One region of the Marinomonas sp. S3726 genome, then DNA from elsewhere that is predicted to be linked to it. Evidence: riboswitches for the same ligand, from Rfam matches in the RefSeq annotation. Region 1 holds a riboswitch; each other region holds the start of a gene.
The links. Region 1 has a riboswitch for thiamine pyrophosphate ahead of thiD (bifunctional hydroxymethylpyrimidine kinase/phosphomethylpyrimidine kinase). Riboswitches for the same ligand answer to the same signal wherever they lie in the genome.
Positions count from the first base shown of each region.

Region 2: another riboswitch for thiamine pyrophosphate. It lies ahead of thiC (phosphomethylpyrimidine synthase ThiC); the one in region 1 lies ahead of thiD (bifunctional hydroxymethylpyrimidine kinase/phosphomethylpyrimidine kinase).
Region 3: another riboswitch for thiamine pyrophosphate. It lies ahead of thiB (thiamine ABC transporter substrate binding subunit); the one in region 1 lies ahead of thiD (bifunctional hydroxymethylpyrimidine kinase/phosphomethylpyrimidine kinase).

Region 1 covers NZ_JXYC01000012.1:179,038-183,287, forward strand. The annotation lists gene TW85_RS11480 (triacylglycerol lipase) at 1-782, shown strand, start outside; gene TW85_RS11485 (lipase secretion chaperone) at 796-1,830, shown strand; TPP riboswitch at 1,993-2,098, shown strand; gene thiD (bifunctional hydroxymethylpyrimidine kinase/phosphomethylpyrimidine kinase) at 2,160-2,984, shown strand; gene TW85_RS11495 (ATP-binding cassette domain-containing protein) at 2,988-3,815, shown strand; gene TW85_RS11500 (ABC transporter permease) at 3,812-4,250, shown strand, end outside.
Region 2 covers NZ_JXYC01000010.1:110,379-114,628, forward strand. The annotation lists gene TW85_RS09345 (EAL domain-containing protein) at 1-1,961, shown strand, start outside; TPP riboswitch at 2,007-2,111, shown strand; gene thiC (phosphomethylpyrimidine synthase ThiC) at 2,259-4,241, shown strand.
Region 3 covers NZ_JXYC01000003.1:59,728-63,977, reverse strand. The annotation lists gene thiP (thiamine/thiamine pyrophosphate ABC transporter permease) at 1-594, opposite strand, end outside; gene thiB (thiamine ABC transporter substrate binding subunit) at 570-1,586, opposite strand; TPP riboswitch at 1,686-1,797, opposite strand; gene TW85_RS00550 (HAD family phosphatase) at 1,905-2,570, shown strand; gene TW85_RS00545 (3-deoxy-D-manno-octulosonic acid transferase) at 2,655-3,887, opposite strand; gene msbA (lipid A export permease/ATP-binding protein MsbA) at 3,887-4,250, opposite strand, start outside.

The DNA.
Region 1 (4,250 bases):
TCGACTATTGGTATAAAATTCCGCAGACACTTGAAGCAGAAGGTGCTGAGGTTTACACCACCCAGGTAGCAAATAGTCAGTCAGTTGAGGTTCGAGGCGAACAACTTTTGTCTGAAGTTCAAAATATTATTGCAGCAACAGGTGCGACCAAAGTCAATCTGATTGGGCATAGTCATGGTGGCCCTACAGTAAGATATGTTGCTTCGGTGAGACCTGATCTAATTGCTTCAGTCACCTCTGTGGGTGGCGTTAATAAAGGCTCTGATGTTGCAGATTTTGTAAGAAATGCTGTTCCAGAAGATTCAGCAGCTGAAGCGGTATTAGCTGGATTGACGACAGCATTAGCAACTGTGATTGATTATTTATCTGCAGGTGGTTATGAGCAAGATGTTCTTTCCATGCTTACTTCTTTAACGACCGAAGGCTCATTAGCATTTAATCAAAATCATCCTCAAGGTATTCCTACAACAGCATGTGGTGAAGGTGAATATAGTGTTAATGGTGTAAATTACTACTCTTGGAGCGGCGCGAGTGCGTTTACGAATGCACTAGACCCAAGTGATTACTTTCTTGGTTTAACATCTGTGTTAATTGACGACAGTAAAAATGATGGCCTGATTGAAAGCTGTGATAGTAATCTTGGTATGGTTGTTCGAAATGATTACAGCATGAACCATCTAGATGAGGTAAACCAATTCTTTGGTATACATCACTTGTTTGCAACTGATCCTTTAACCGTCTATCGCACACATGCTAATCGTCTTAAAAATGCTGGCCTTTAATGATTGGTGAGTTATGAATATTTCCCTAACTAAGAAAGTCTGCTTAATCGTGTTTGGTGGACTTGCATTTCTTGGTTTGGCGAAGTGGACAGGTGTTGCTTATCAAGCAGCGCCTGTCTTACAGACCAATCAAGATCAAGGCTCTTTAACCAATAACCAAATTTCAAATAAATCAGTTGAATCATTCGTTTTGTCATCTTCAGAAAAAGCCGACATAAAGGCTCAACTGAATGTTGCACAAAATAATGAATACAATCGCTTCAAAGATAAATTTGAATGGATAGGCTCACAATCCTCGTTAAGGGGAACCAGTATAGCTGGCTCATATCCTATTGATGCAGAGGGGCATTTACTTCCTCATATTAGTATTAAGCATAGATTTGATTATTTTATGACGCTGCTTGGTGAATTATCGTATGAACAACTCATTGAGTTAATAAAAGAAGATATCAAGCAATCACTTGAAGAGCCTGCTCTTAGTGAGGCGCTTTCATTGCTGGAAAATTATCAGGCTTATAAATATGCATTAAAGGCATTAGATGATGAATTTTCAAACTATCAAGTTAGCCTAAATGATAAGACTGCAATCATAAATAGGCAGATTAGCTTATACCAAGAAATAGATAAATTGCGCTATGAATATTTTGAACTTGATTATCGGTTGGCATTCTTTGCACAAGATATTGCAGATGAACAAGCGTTAATCGCAAATTTACAAGGTAATGATACAAACCGTGAAGAGGATAAAACCAAACTTAGTGGCTTAATAAATACACTAGAACTAACGAGTAAGGAAACGGGAGAAAGCTTATTTGATCTACAAGTAAAAGAGTTCGGAGTGGAAGCCGCCCAAAGGCTTGCTAATGTTAGAGAGTCGCGAAATGAGCTTAATACAAGAGTTAAAGAATATTTAAAGCAAAAGGAAGGTATCTTAAATTCAGGTCTATCTACCCAAGATCAAAGTTTAGAATTAAAGTACTTAATTGAATCAAGCTTCAGTTTAAGTGAGCAAAAGCGACTTAATGCTTTGGTTGCTATGCTAGAGTAATAACAAACTTGTGTTGTTGTTAACTTATTGATTTATTGTGAAATTTATTTAAAATTAAAGATTTTAATAAATTATTAGTAGATAAACTCCTTCGACTAACTAGTTGACACCTTCAATTTGTCTAGGCAATATCACGCAAAATTTGCTTAACAGCAATACATATTTAGTTAGTCGGGGTGCTCTTTTTGAGCTGAGACTGAGGTTCGCCTCTAGACCCGTTGAACCTGACCCAGTTAATACTGGCGTAGGGAACTGGCAAGCCTCATCTCTTTTAGACAATTTCGATCTGTCTGTCTTTTTTAGGCTCCAGTTTTAATTAGGAGCCTTATATGCAAACGCGCAATCAACCTTATATTTCGTTAACTATTGCTGGATCTGATAGTGGTGGTGGAGCAGGTATTCAAGCCGATATTAAAGCCATGTCTGCAACTGGGTCATTTGCATGTTCAGTGATCACAGCATTAACAGCGCAAAATACGCAAGGTGTTAGCGCCATACATCCTGTGCCGCAATCGTTTGTTGAAGATCAGCTTGAGAGTATTTTTTCTGATATGAAAGTTGATGCCGTTAAAATTGGCATGCTGTCAGATGCAGATACAATTCTCATGATTGCTCAAATACTAAAAAAGTACCAACCAAAAGCAGTAATTTTAGATCCTGTTATGGTGGCAACAAGCGGCGATGTACTTTTAGAATCGCAAGCAATTTCAAGCCTCGTTAATCACCTCATTCCTTTGGCTGATTTAATCACGCCAAACCTGTATGAAGCGCAAGTCTTATTAGGTAGAGATCTTAACGCTTTTCCGAAATCTAATGCAGAGTTAGAAAGTACAGCCAATGCTCTTTTGTCGCTTGGCTCTCAAGGCGTTTTATTAAAAGGAGGGCATATGGACACTCAAGACAGCACAGATGTTTGGGTGACCGAAAATCAAATTGAGTACTTTTCTAAAACAAGGGTGGTCACAACTAACACTCATGGAACGGGTTGCACCTTATCTTCAGCTATAACGAGCTATCTGGCACAAGGCTTGTCTATGTCTGAATCGATTAGAAAAGCTAAGGAATATATTTCACAAGCTTTAGTCGCCGCTAAGAATTATCAATTAGGTCAAGGTAGCGGGCCTGTTGATCACTTTTTTATGCTTAAGGCGTGATAGATGTCAGCTTGTAATGTTTTAGCATCAAACCTCACTAAACAAAATGAATACCTAGTAACAGCTAGTCTCAAGTATGAGGCTAGTCAAAGCTATATCTACCAAGATATCGAGCTCAGATTACCGTTAAATCAAGTGACCTGCTTGTTAGGTCAAAGTGGCTGTGGCAAGTCTAGCTTATTAAAGCATTTAGTTGGGCTACATAAGAATGCTTGTGTGAATGATTTATTGATACAAACAAGTGTGCATTCAAGTCTTGATGTAAAAGGCTTCCAGCATGAGCTCGCTTATATGGCGCAGCAGGATCTATTGCTGCCCTGGTTATCTGTTATTGATAATGTGCTGCTTGCTTATGATCTTAAGCGACCAATCTTGAAGAAAAAAAGTCAATTCAATCAGGCGTTAAAAAGTCGAGCGCAAGAAATTTTAGAGCAAGTCGGTTTACCTGATAAAGCTGATAAGAAAGTGTTTACCTTGTCAGGCGGTATGAGGCAGAGAGTCGCTTTAGCGAGAACCTTAATTCAAGATAAATCGATAATATTAATGGATGAGCCATTTTCGTCAGTTGATGCCATAACACGCGATAAGTTACAGCAGTTAAGTAGCCACCTATTAAAAAACAAGACTGTGCTTTTAGTGACACATGACCCACTTGAAGCCTTAGTTATGGGGCATAACATTTTACACTTTTCAAATAAAACTGAAAAAGAAACGACTCTCAAAACACTAGAGCCTATGCCTTTACCTAATTCTTTACCTCCACGAAATATTGGTAATGAAGTTTCTGGTTATCATGGGCAATTGATGCAGATAATGCAGGCAAGGCAATGAATAAATTTATCAATACAAGCTTTAGCCGAGTGCTCGTAATAAGTTTCCTACTAGTTTTATTTTGGTGGTTGATAGTAGCAGTAACTCAAGTTCCTAGCTTTATTCTTCCATCACCAGAGAAAGTTTTTACAAGATTTTGGCAGTTAACAGATGTGTTATACCCACATTTTTTGGTGACTCTAATTGAGATTGTCTTTGGTGTGTTGCTGGGAGTGTCAGCCGGATTAATTTTTGCGATTTTAATGGTTTACTTTAAGCCTGTTCGTATTTGGCTTTTGCCTGTATTGCTTTTCAGTCAGGCGATTCCTGTGTTTGCCATAGCGCCTATCCTAGTTCTTTGGTTTGGTTATGGGATAGTTTCGAAAGTCATTATGGCCGCGGTCATTATCTTCTTTCCTATTCTAATGACATCATTTGATGGTTTAAGGCAATCAT
Region 2 (4,250 bases), on a different contig from region 1:
CCCTACCATGTCAGGGGTTTAGTAAAAGTCCAATTTCTGAAACTTATCTTTTTTCATGGTTAAATCATAAATTTAAGTTAAGTGTTTTTCCTTCTTTCAGTCCAATTCAAAATGAACCTAGATCTTTAATTAAGCTCTTACTTTCCATGTTAGTGTTAATGGCAAGTTTGATTGTATTTTATATATACAGGTCAAGACGTTATGAATACAAGATTGAAAGTCTTTTAAAAGATAGAGGGCAAAGTTTAAAAGAGGTCCGTACTGAATATTCGAATTTATTTATGTTGTCAGTGGACGGTATTTATCGAGCAAATTTGAATGGTAACCTACTTAAAGCAAATCCTGCCTATGCTATGGCTTTTGGTTATGACAATGAAGATGAACTTTGTATTAAGGTAAAAAATATTGGTCAACAATTGTATCTAAACCCCAAGCAGTATTTGCATTTTATTAATCTGCTTAAGAAAGAGCAAAGGGTGATAGGTTTCGAATGGCAAAGTCAGGACCAAGCGGGTAGGCCTATTTGGTTGCTTGAGAATGCTTATTTAACTCAACATGAAAACGGTGAAGTCTACTATGAAGGCTTCATTTCAAATGTGACCGAAAAGAAAAAAGCGGAAGAAGCTTTAAAACAGCAAGCGCAAATGGACTCCTTAACTGGCTTGTTAAATCGAGCAACATTTGTGGCTCAGATGTCATCTTTTATTGATCAGCATGGAGCTGATCAAAGTGCAATTTTCTTTATTGATCTAGATAAGTTCAAAGCAGTTAACGATCAATATGGTCATCATGTTGGAGACGAGTTATTAGTTGAGTTCTCCCGTCGTTTAAAGGCTTGTTTTAGTATTGATGAAATGATAACTCGATTAGGTGGTGATGAGTTTGCTGTCTTTTTAAAGAGTGTTGAGGGGTTGCCTCAGTTACATGAGTTGGCTGATAAAGTGGTAGCTGGTATGCGTAAGCCTTTTGCGTTTAGCAATGGGTTCAACTTTAAAATATCTGCCAGCATTGGCATCAGTATGTTGGACGCAAGTGTAAAAAGTGCCAGTGAAGGGTTAAAGCAAGCTGATATGGCCATGTATGAAGTAAAGCGCAATGGACGTGCCGACTTTATTGTCTTTAATCAAGGGCTGAATGAGTTTGAAAGACGCCGAAGTTTATTAGAAAAGAGTCTTTTTAACGCGTTAAAGCATAATGAAATTTATATTAATTATCAGCCGATAGTATGTTTTGAAACAGGTGAAATTAAGGGAATGGAAGCTTTAATGCGCTGGCGAAATGACACCTTAGGAGAGGTCTCACCAGCCGAGTTTATTGCTATTGCTGAGCAAGTGAATTTAATAAATCCCTTTTCAAACTGGTTAATTCACCATGTATGTCATGATTTAAAAGATTTAATTAGTGCCAGTGGAAAGCCTAACCTCTTTGTTAGTATTAATATTTCGCCTAAGCAACTGCTCTCTGACCAGGTATGTGACAACTTGCTTATGTCGATGGAGGTGAATCAGTTAACACCTAAAAATATTAAAGTAGAAATTACTGAAACAGCGATTTATGACCAAGAAGAAAGTGTACTGCGACAGCTCAGACGTATTCGTAGTTATGGTGTTGGTATTTATATCGATGACTTCGGAACAGGATATAGCTCTCTTGAAAGACTAACTCAGTATCCTTTCGATGGACTTAAAATTGATAGGTCGTTTGTTAAGAATTTAATCCCTGGTAATAGTCAGGATGTCATTCTCAAAGCATCGGTGAAAATGGCAGAAATGTTAAACCTTGTTGTCGTCGTTGAGGGGATAGAAAGTCATTTTCAGTATGATTTTTTTAAAGTTTTAAAATGCGAATATGCCCAAGGTTTTCTTCTTTATAAGCCTTTATCTCTGGTTGAATTGAAACAAGAAATATTACAAAAAAACTATTTTAGTAGCGACCTGCTTACTGATGAAACAATCAGCTAATGATTCAACAAGGCTTTACTTTTTCTTTAATCTCCTTATAGTTGCTCCCACTTGTCGGAGTGCCATTTGGCTGAGATCGTGTTTATGCACGGGATCCGCAGAACCTGAACAGGGCTAAATACCTGCGTAGGGAACAAGAAAATCTTCATTCTTTCTTATCTGCATCGAATGCTTTTCCATTCTTAAATTATGGCTAATTGTCATAGTAGAGTGGTGTTAGCAAAAATCAGAGATATGATTTTTGTAGAAGCAAACGCACGACTGACAAGCACTTCTTTCATTTTAAAAGGATTGCTTATGTCTTCTAATGAGTTAAAAAATACTAAATCAAACTCAGCTGTACCTGAAACACTGAGTAAACGCGAAGAAGCTAGGTTAAAGGCTAAAGCCTTTATTGACTCTTTGCAGGCGAACCCTTTTCCAGCCTCAGAACGTGTTTTCATTCAAGGAAGAGACCCTTCTATACAAGTACCTATGCGTAAAATTAATGTTTCGGATACGCCTATAGGCAAAGATCCTGCTAATTTTACCTATGAGAAAAATGAATCTGTTTATGTCTATGAATGTTCAGGACCTTATTCTGAACCAAGTAGGCACATTGATGTTTATAAAGGTATAGCGTCCACCCGAGGCAAATGGATAGCAGCACGTAATGACATTGAAGAGCTTGAGGGGGTATCTTCAGAATTTGCTCAGCAAAGGCTCAGTGATGAAAAGTTAGATAACCTTAGGTTTGAAAACTTACCAAAAGTAGTAAAAGCTAAGCAGGGCGCGGTGGTAACTCAACTACATTACGCACGCAAAGGTATTATTACGCCTGAAATGGAATTCATTGCGATTCGTGAGAATCAAAATATGCAGGCAGTACAAAGTGAGCTTTTGTTGAAGCAGCATCCAGGACATAGTTTTGGCGCTAATATCCAAACTCAAATTACTCCTGAGTTTGTGCGTCAAGAAGTTGCAGCAGGTAGAGCTATCATACCCGCTAATATTAACCACCCTGAATCCGAACCAATGATAATAGGTCGTAACTTTTTAGTGAAGGTTAATGCAAATATTGGTAATTCGGCTTTAACCTCATCTATCGAAGAAGAAGTTGAGAAGCTTGTTTGGTCAACGCGTTGGGGGGCAGATACCTTGATGGATCTGTCGACAGGTAAAAATATTCATGAAACCCGTGAGTGGATTTTGAGAAACTCACCGATTCCAATTGGTACAGTACCGATTTATCAAGCACTGGAAAAAGTGAAAGGCATTGCCGAAGATCTAAACTGGGACGTCTTCAGAGACACATTGATTGAGCAAGCGGAGCAAGGGGTAGATTACTTCACAATTCATGCAGGGGTTCTATTGCGTTATGTTCCTATGACAGCCAAACGACTGACAGGAATAGTTTCTCGTGGTGGTTCAATTATGGCGAAATGGTGTTTAGCACATCATGAAGAAAGTTTCTTGTACCAACGTTTTCGTGAGATTTGTGAAATCTGTCAGGCTTATGATGTCTCTCTATCTCTTGGTGACGGCTTGCGACCTGGTTCTATCATGGATGCTAATGATGAAGCTCAAATGTCTGAGCTTAAAACCCTAGGTGAATTAACTAAGGTGGCCTGGGAGTATGATGTCCAAGTTATGATTGAGGGCCCAGGACACGTGCCTATGCAAATGATTAAGCATAATATGACAGAGCAACTTGAGCATTGTCATGAAGCACCTTTTTATACATTAGGGCCGCTAACTCAAGATATTGCACCTGGCTATGATCATTTTACATCCGGTATAGGAGCCGCTCAAATAGGCTGGTATGGCTGCGCAATGCTCTGTTATGTAACGCCTAAAGAGCATTTAGGCTTACCAAATAAAGAGGATGTAAAGCAGGGCTTAATTACCTATAAAATTGCAGCTCATGCGGCAGACCTTGCTAAAGGGCATCCCGGGGCGCAAATTCGTGATAATGCATTATCTAAAGCGCGTTTTGAATTTCGTTGGCAGGATCAATTTAACTTGGCATTAGACCCTGAAACAGCGAGAGCTTACCATGATGAAACTCTGCCACAAGCATCAGGCAAAGTTGCTCATTTCTGCTCTATGTGTGGACCAAAATTCTGCTCCATGAAAATTACCCAAGAAGTAAGGGATTATGCTGCGGATCTTGAGCGAAGCTCTAAGATAGAAGTGCATAATGTCCAAGCAGATGAGGTGCGTAAAGGAATGGATGATATGTCAGCTCAGTTTAAAGATTTGGGAAGTGAGGTGTATTTGTTACAAGAAGAGATCAACTAGGCTTCTATA
Region 3 (4,250 bases), on a different contig from region 1:
AGCTTTACGTAAATAGGGCCATTCCACCCATCTAAATAAGTTCCATCGAGAGAAACCAAGCTGATAAGATAAACGCCACTGACCTGAAGGGATCAAACTATGGGATTGAATAAGAATACGTACAGCCAAAGGCATATTAAAAAAGACATGGGCTAGCAAGATACCAAACAAACCATACAAGGGTAATTCAATGTCAGTTACAGATGTTATCCAGCCACTACGGCCATAAACCACAACTATCCCTAAGATAGCAACTATGGTTGGAACCACTAAAGAAATAGAGAAAAGTTGTAGCAAAAAATCTCGCCCCATAAAACGCCTATGCATAAGAGCACTTGTTACAGGGATAGCAATAACAAGACTCAATAGACTACTTAATAAAGCCTGCCAAATAGAGAATTCAAGTAATCGCCAGATATAGCGACTTGAAAGAGTTTGATGCCAATTTGAAAGATCTTGAAAAGCAAGTAAAGCAATAAAGCTTGCAACACCAATAACGCAGAAAAAACCAATGATTAAGATAGCAGGAAGCAAACTTATAGTAAGCTTGCTTCCAAATGAACCCAATCTCATTGAGTAACTGAATCTAGCCACTCATTAATCCATTGCTTACGCTTAGCGGCAACTTGCTCGGCTGGCAAAGTCAGCACTTTAGCTGGCTGCTCAAGACCAGTAAAAGCTTTCGGTAAAGCATCACCTAGCTCAATCACAGGAAACATCCAGTTACCTGTTGAAACTTCACCTTGGAAACCTTGAGTCAAAATAAACTGCATAAACTTATCCGCTAAGGCTTTATTCGGTGCATTTTTTAACTGAGCTGCGACCTCAACCTGAGGATAGAAACCTTCAGATGCAGGTACTGCTTTATATTTAGACTCACTCTCTACCACCATATGATAGGCTGGTGATGTGGTATAGCTTAAAACCAGATCCGCTTCACCTTTTAGGAACATGCTGTAGCCATCGTACCAGCCCTTGGTAACTGTCTTGGTATGACTTGCTAGGGTTTGCCAAGCTTTTCCAGCATCGTCACCGTAAACAGACTTCATCCATAACATTAAACCTAAGCCTGGCGTACTGGTTCTTGGGTCTTGATAAATAACAGATAGATCTTGATTTTCGACCACTTCTTTTAATGATTTAGGCACCTCTTTCAAGGTCTCGGTATTGTAGATAAAAGCGAAATACCCTTGATCAAAAGGCACAAAGTAAGAATCACTCCATCCGCCTGGTGTTGTTACCTTACTAGTATCCACATTATGCTCCGACACTAACCCGCTAGCTTTTGCCGCTTGCATTAGGTTTAAATCTAAACCTAAAAGCACATCTGCTTTTGAAGAACTCCCTTCAAGCTGCACTCGAGATAAGATTCCAACAGAAGAGTCCAAGGTGACATAATTTAAGGTACAAGCGCATTCTTTTTCAAAATTGGCCTTAATTTTAGGGCCTGGCCCCCAGTCTGATGCAAATGAATCATAGGTATAAACATTCAACGTCTTAGCTTCGTCAGCCTGTACAACTGTAGCCGATAAAGACAAACTGGCTAGGGTAGCTAGCGCTATAGAAGTAATATAAAGTGTTCGCATTGTGTCGCTCCTAAAAACAAGCCGTATCTGGCATTGTGAGCGGCGAGGCTTGAAGGCTCTCTATTTTTTGGCTTATAAAATTAAGCGCTAAAAAATATTATAAATAGAGGATCTCAATCCCTACGCCAGCATAATCTGGATCAGGTTCATTGGGTTAGCCTTTGCTTCTCAGCCCTGCATCAAAAATAGCAGTGCACCCCATGAGATAAAAAATCGAAGCGGATTGTAACGATATTTTGAACTTAAGGCCAGTTTAGACCTCTTAATTAAGACAAGGTCATTGCCATGTAAGGCAGAATAAAAATTAAAGGAAACGATTTGATACACTCAGCCCCCTCACCCAAAATCCCCAAAACATACCTAGCTTATTTATTTGACCTAGACGGCACTTTGGTAAATTCAGAACCACTTAAAGGAAAAGCACTCGCGCTAGCTTGCCAAGACTATGACAGCACTACGGATTACACGATTTATCAGGATGTAATGGGTCAAGATTGGCCAACTGTCACGCAACATTTCTTTGCTGCTGCGAATATAAAACCAGATTTAAATGAGTTTAATCAGCATTTCAGATTACATTACCAAACCCTTTTAAAAGAGCAACTTAGACTTAGTAAAAACCTTTTGCCTTACCTCGAGCATTTAGCAAAATTGAATTGTAAAATTGCAGTAGTAAGTAGTGCCGCAAATTGGATGATTGAGCAAGTTTTAACTCAACTGAAACTTGAACACTTTTTTGATCTCATCATAAGCCAAGAAGACGTTAGCCAGCATAAACCTCATCCAGAAGCGTATCTGACCGCTCTAAAAAAGCTCAATATAAAAGCAAAAGACGCCTTGGTATTTGAAGATTCATTTGCTGGAATTAGCGCAGCTCAAAAAGCAGGCTGTGATGTTATTGCCATTAGGCATGAATTTAATATTAAGAATGATATGAGCGCAGCAAAAACCTGCTTATCAGACTTTAAAGAGTTACTAGATTAGAAAATAAGAAAAAAACCAGTAAGAGAGGCAAATTAAAGCCTCTCTTCATAAGCGATAAAAGCACACTAGGGAAATACGATTAGACTAAGCGTCAGTTGCATCCAACACTCTTTCAACCGCGCCTTGATTATTCAATGCATACTCATAAGCTGCTGTACCCGTTTCTGCAACTAAAGCTTTATCTTTCGCAAAAGCGAGTAATAGGCTTCCTACTAACTCACTATTTTTGCAACGCAAACCACCACCAGACAAGACTAAGCTTTCAGTAATGTCTTTAAAGTTAAAAGTGTGATCTCCCACCAAAACAGGCTTAGACAAAAGAGCGGGCTCTATAGGGTTATGCCCCCCTCTCTCAATCAGGCTACCTCCAACAAAAGCAAGGTCGGACGCCTGGAAGTAATGCATCATCTCCCCCATGCTATCTCCCACAAGTACATCAAGGTTATGCCATTCTTCAACTGGGGTTTCAGAGCGTAACCCGACATTTTCAAATTTAGCACAAGCTTGCTGGAAAACCTGCTCAAACCTTTGAGGGTGTCTTGGTACAATAATAAGCACCGCACTTGGGTGATGAGCCTTTAAAATTTGATGCTCTTCAAGCAAGGGCACATCTTCACCTTCATGAGTACTAGCAGCAATCCATACAAATTCGTTATTAGCAAAGTACTGCTGCCAATTATCCTTTATAACTTGAGGATTAACCTTTAAATCAAACTTGATATTGCCTGTTACTAGCACTTGCGATGCACCTAGTGCCTTAAAGCGTTTTGCATCAGCGTCTGCATGCGCACAAAAACTATCAGGCAAAGCCATCAACTTTCGTGAAAAATCTGAAAACTTAGCATACTTTTTAAAGGACCTTTCACTTAGTCTCGCATTAACAATGTGGAGCGACATTCCCTTTTTTTTCACCTGAGAAAGCAAATTAGGCCACAACTCAGTTTCTATAATAAGCAGTTTAGGACAATCGACCATTTTTAAAAATCGCTTTACCGAGCTGCACCAGTCAACGGGAATGTATCTATGAACAACAGATTCACCAAAGCTTTTAGTAACTTGTTCGGCACCGGTTGGCGTCATAGTTGTAATAAGTATTTTTTTATCAAGGTTTCTGTTTTGCCATGATTGAATTAAAGGCCTTGCCGCTAACACCTCACCCACAGAGGCACAGTGAATCCAAACATCAGCCTTTACAGCCTCTCTGTTAAAGCCTAATACCTTTCTAATAGAATAATCAGGGTAACCCTTCCCTAATTTAAAAAGTTTCATCAGAATAAAAGGGCTAATCAACCCCATTAAAATTCGATACACCAACATTAGTGGCTTTCTTCCTCATTAAACTGCTGACCATGAAGCTTGGCATAAGCACCACCTTTTGCTAACAGTTCATCATGACTTCCCTGCTCTATAATTTGCCCTTGATCAATTACAGCAATAATATCCGCCTTCTCTATCGTTGATAATCGATGAGCAATCGCTATTGTCGTTCTATTTTTCATCAATGAGTTTAATGCTTGCTGAATTGCTCGTTCAGATTCTGAATCTAACGCTGAGGTTGCTTCATCCAAAATTAAGATGGAGGCATCTTTTAAAATAGCTCGTGCAATTGCAATTCGCTGCCGTTGACCACCAGAGAAAAGTGTACCGTCTTCCCCGACCTGGGTATCTAAACCATGCTCT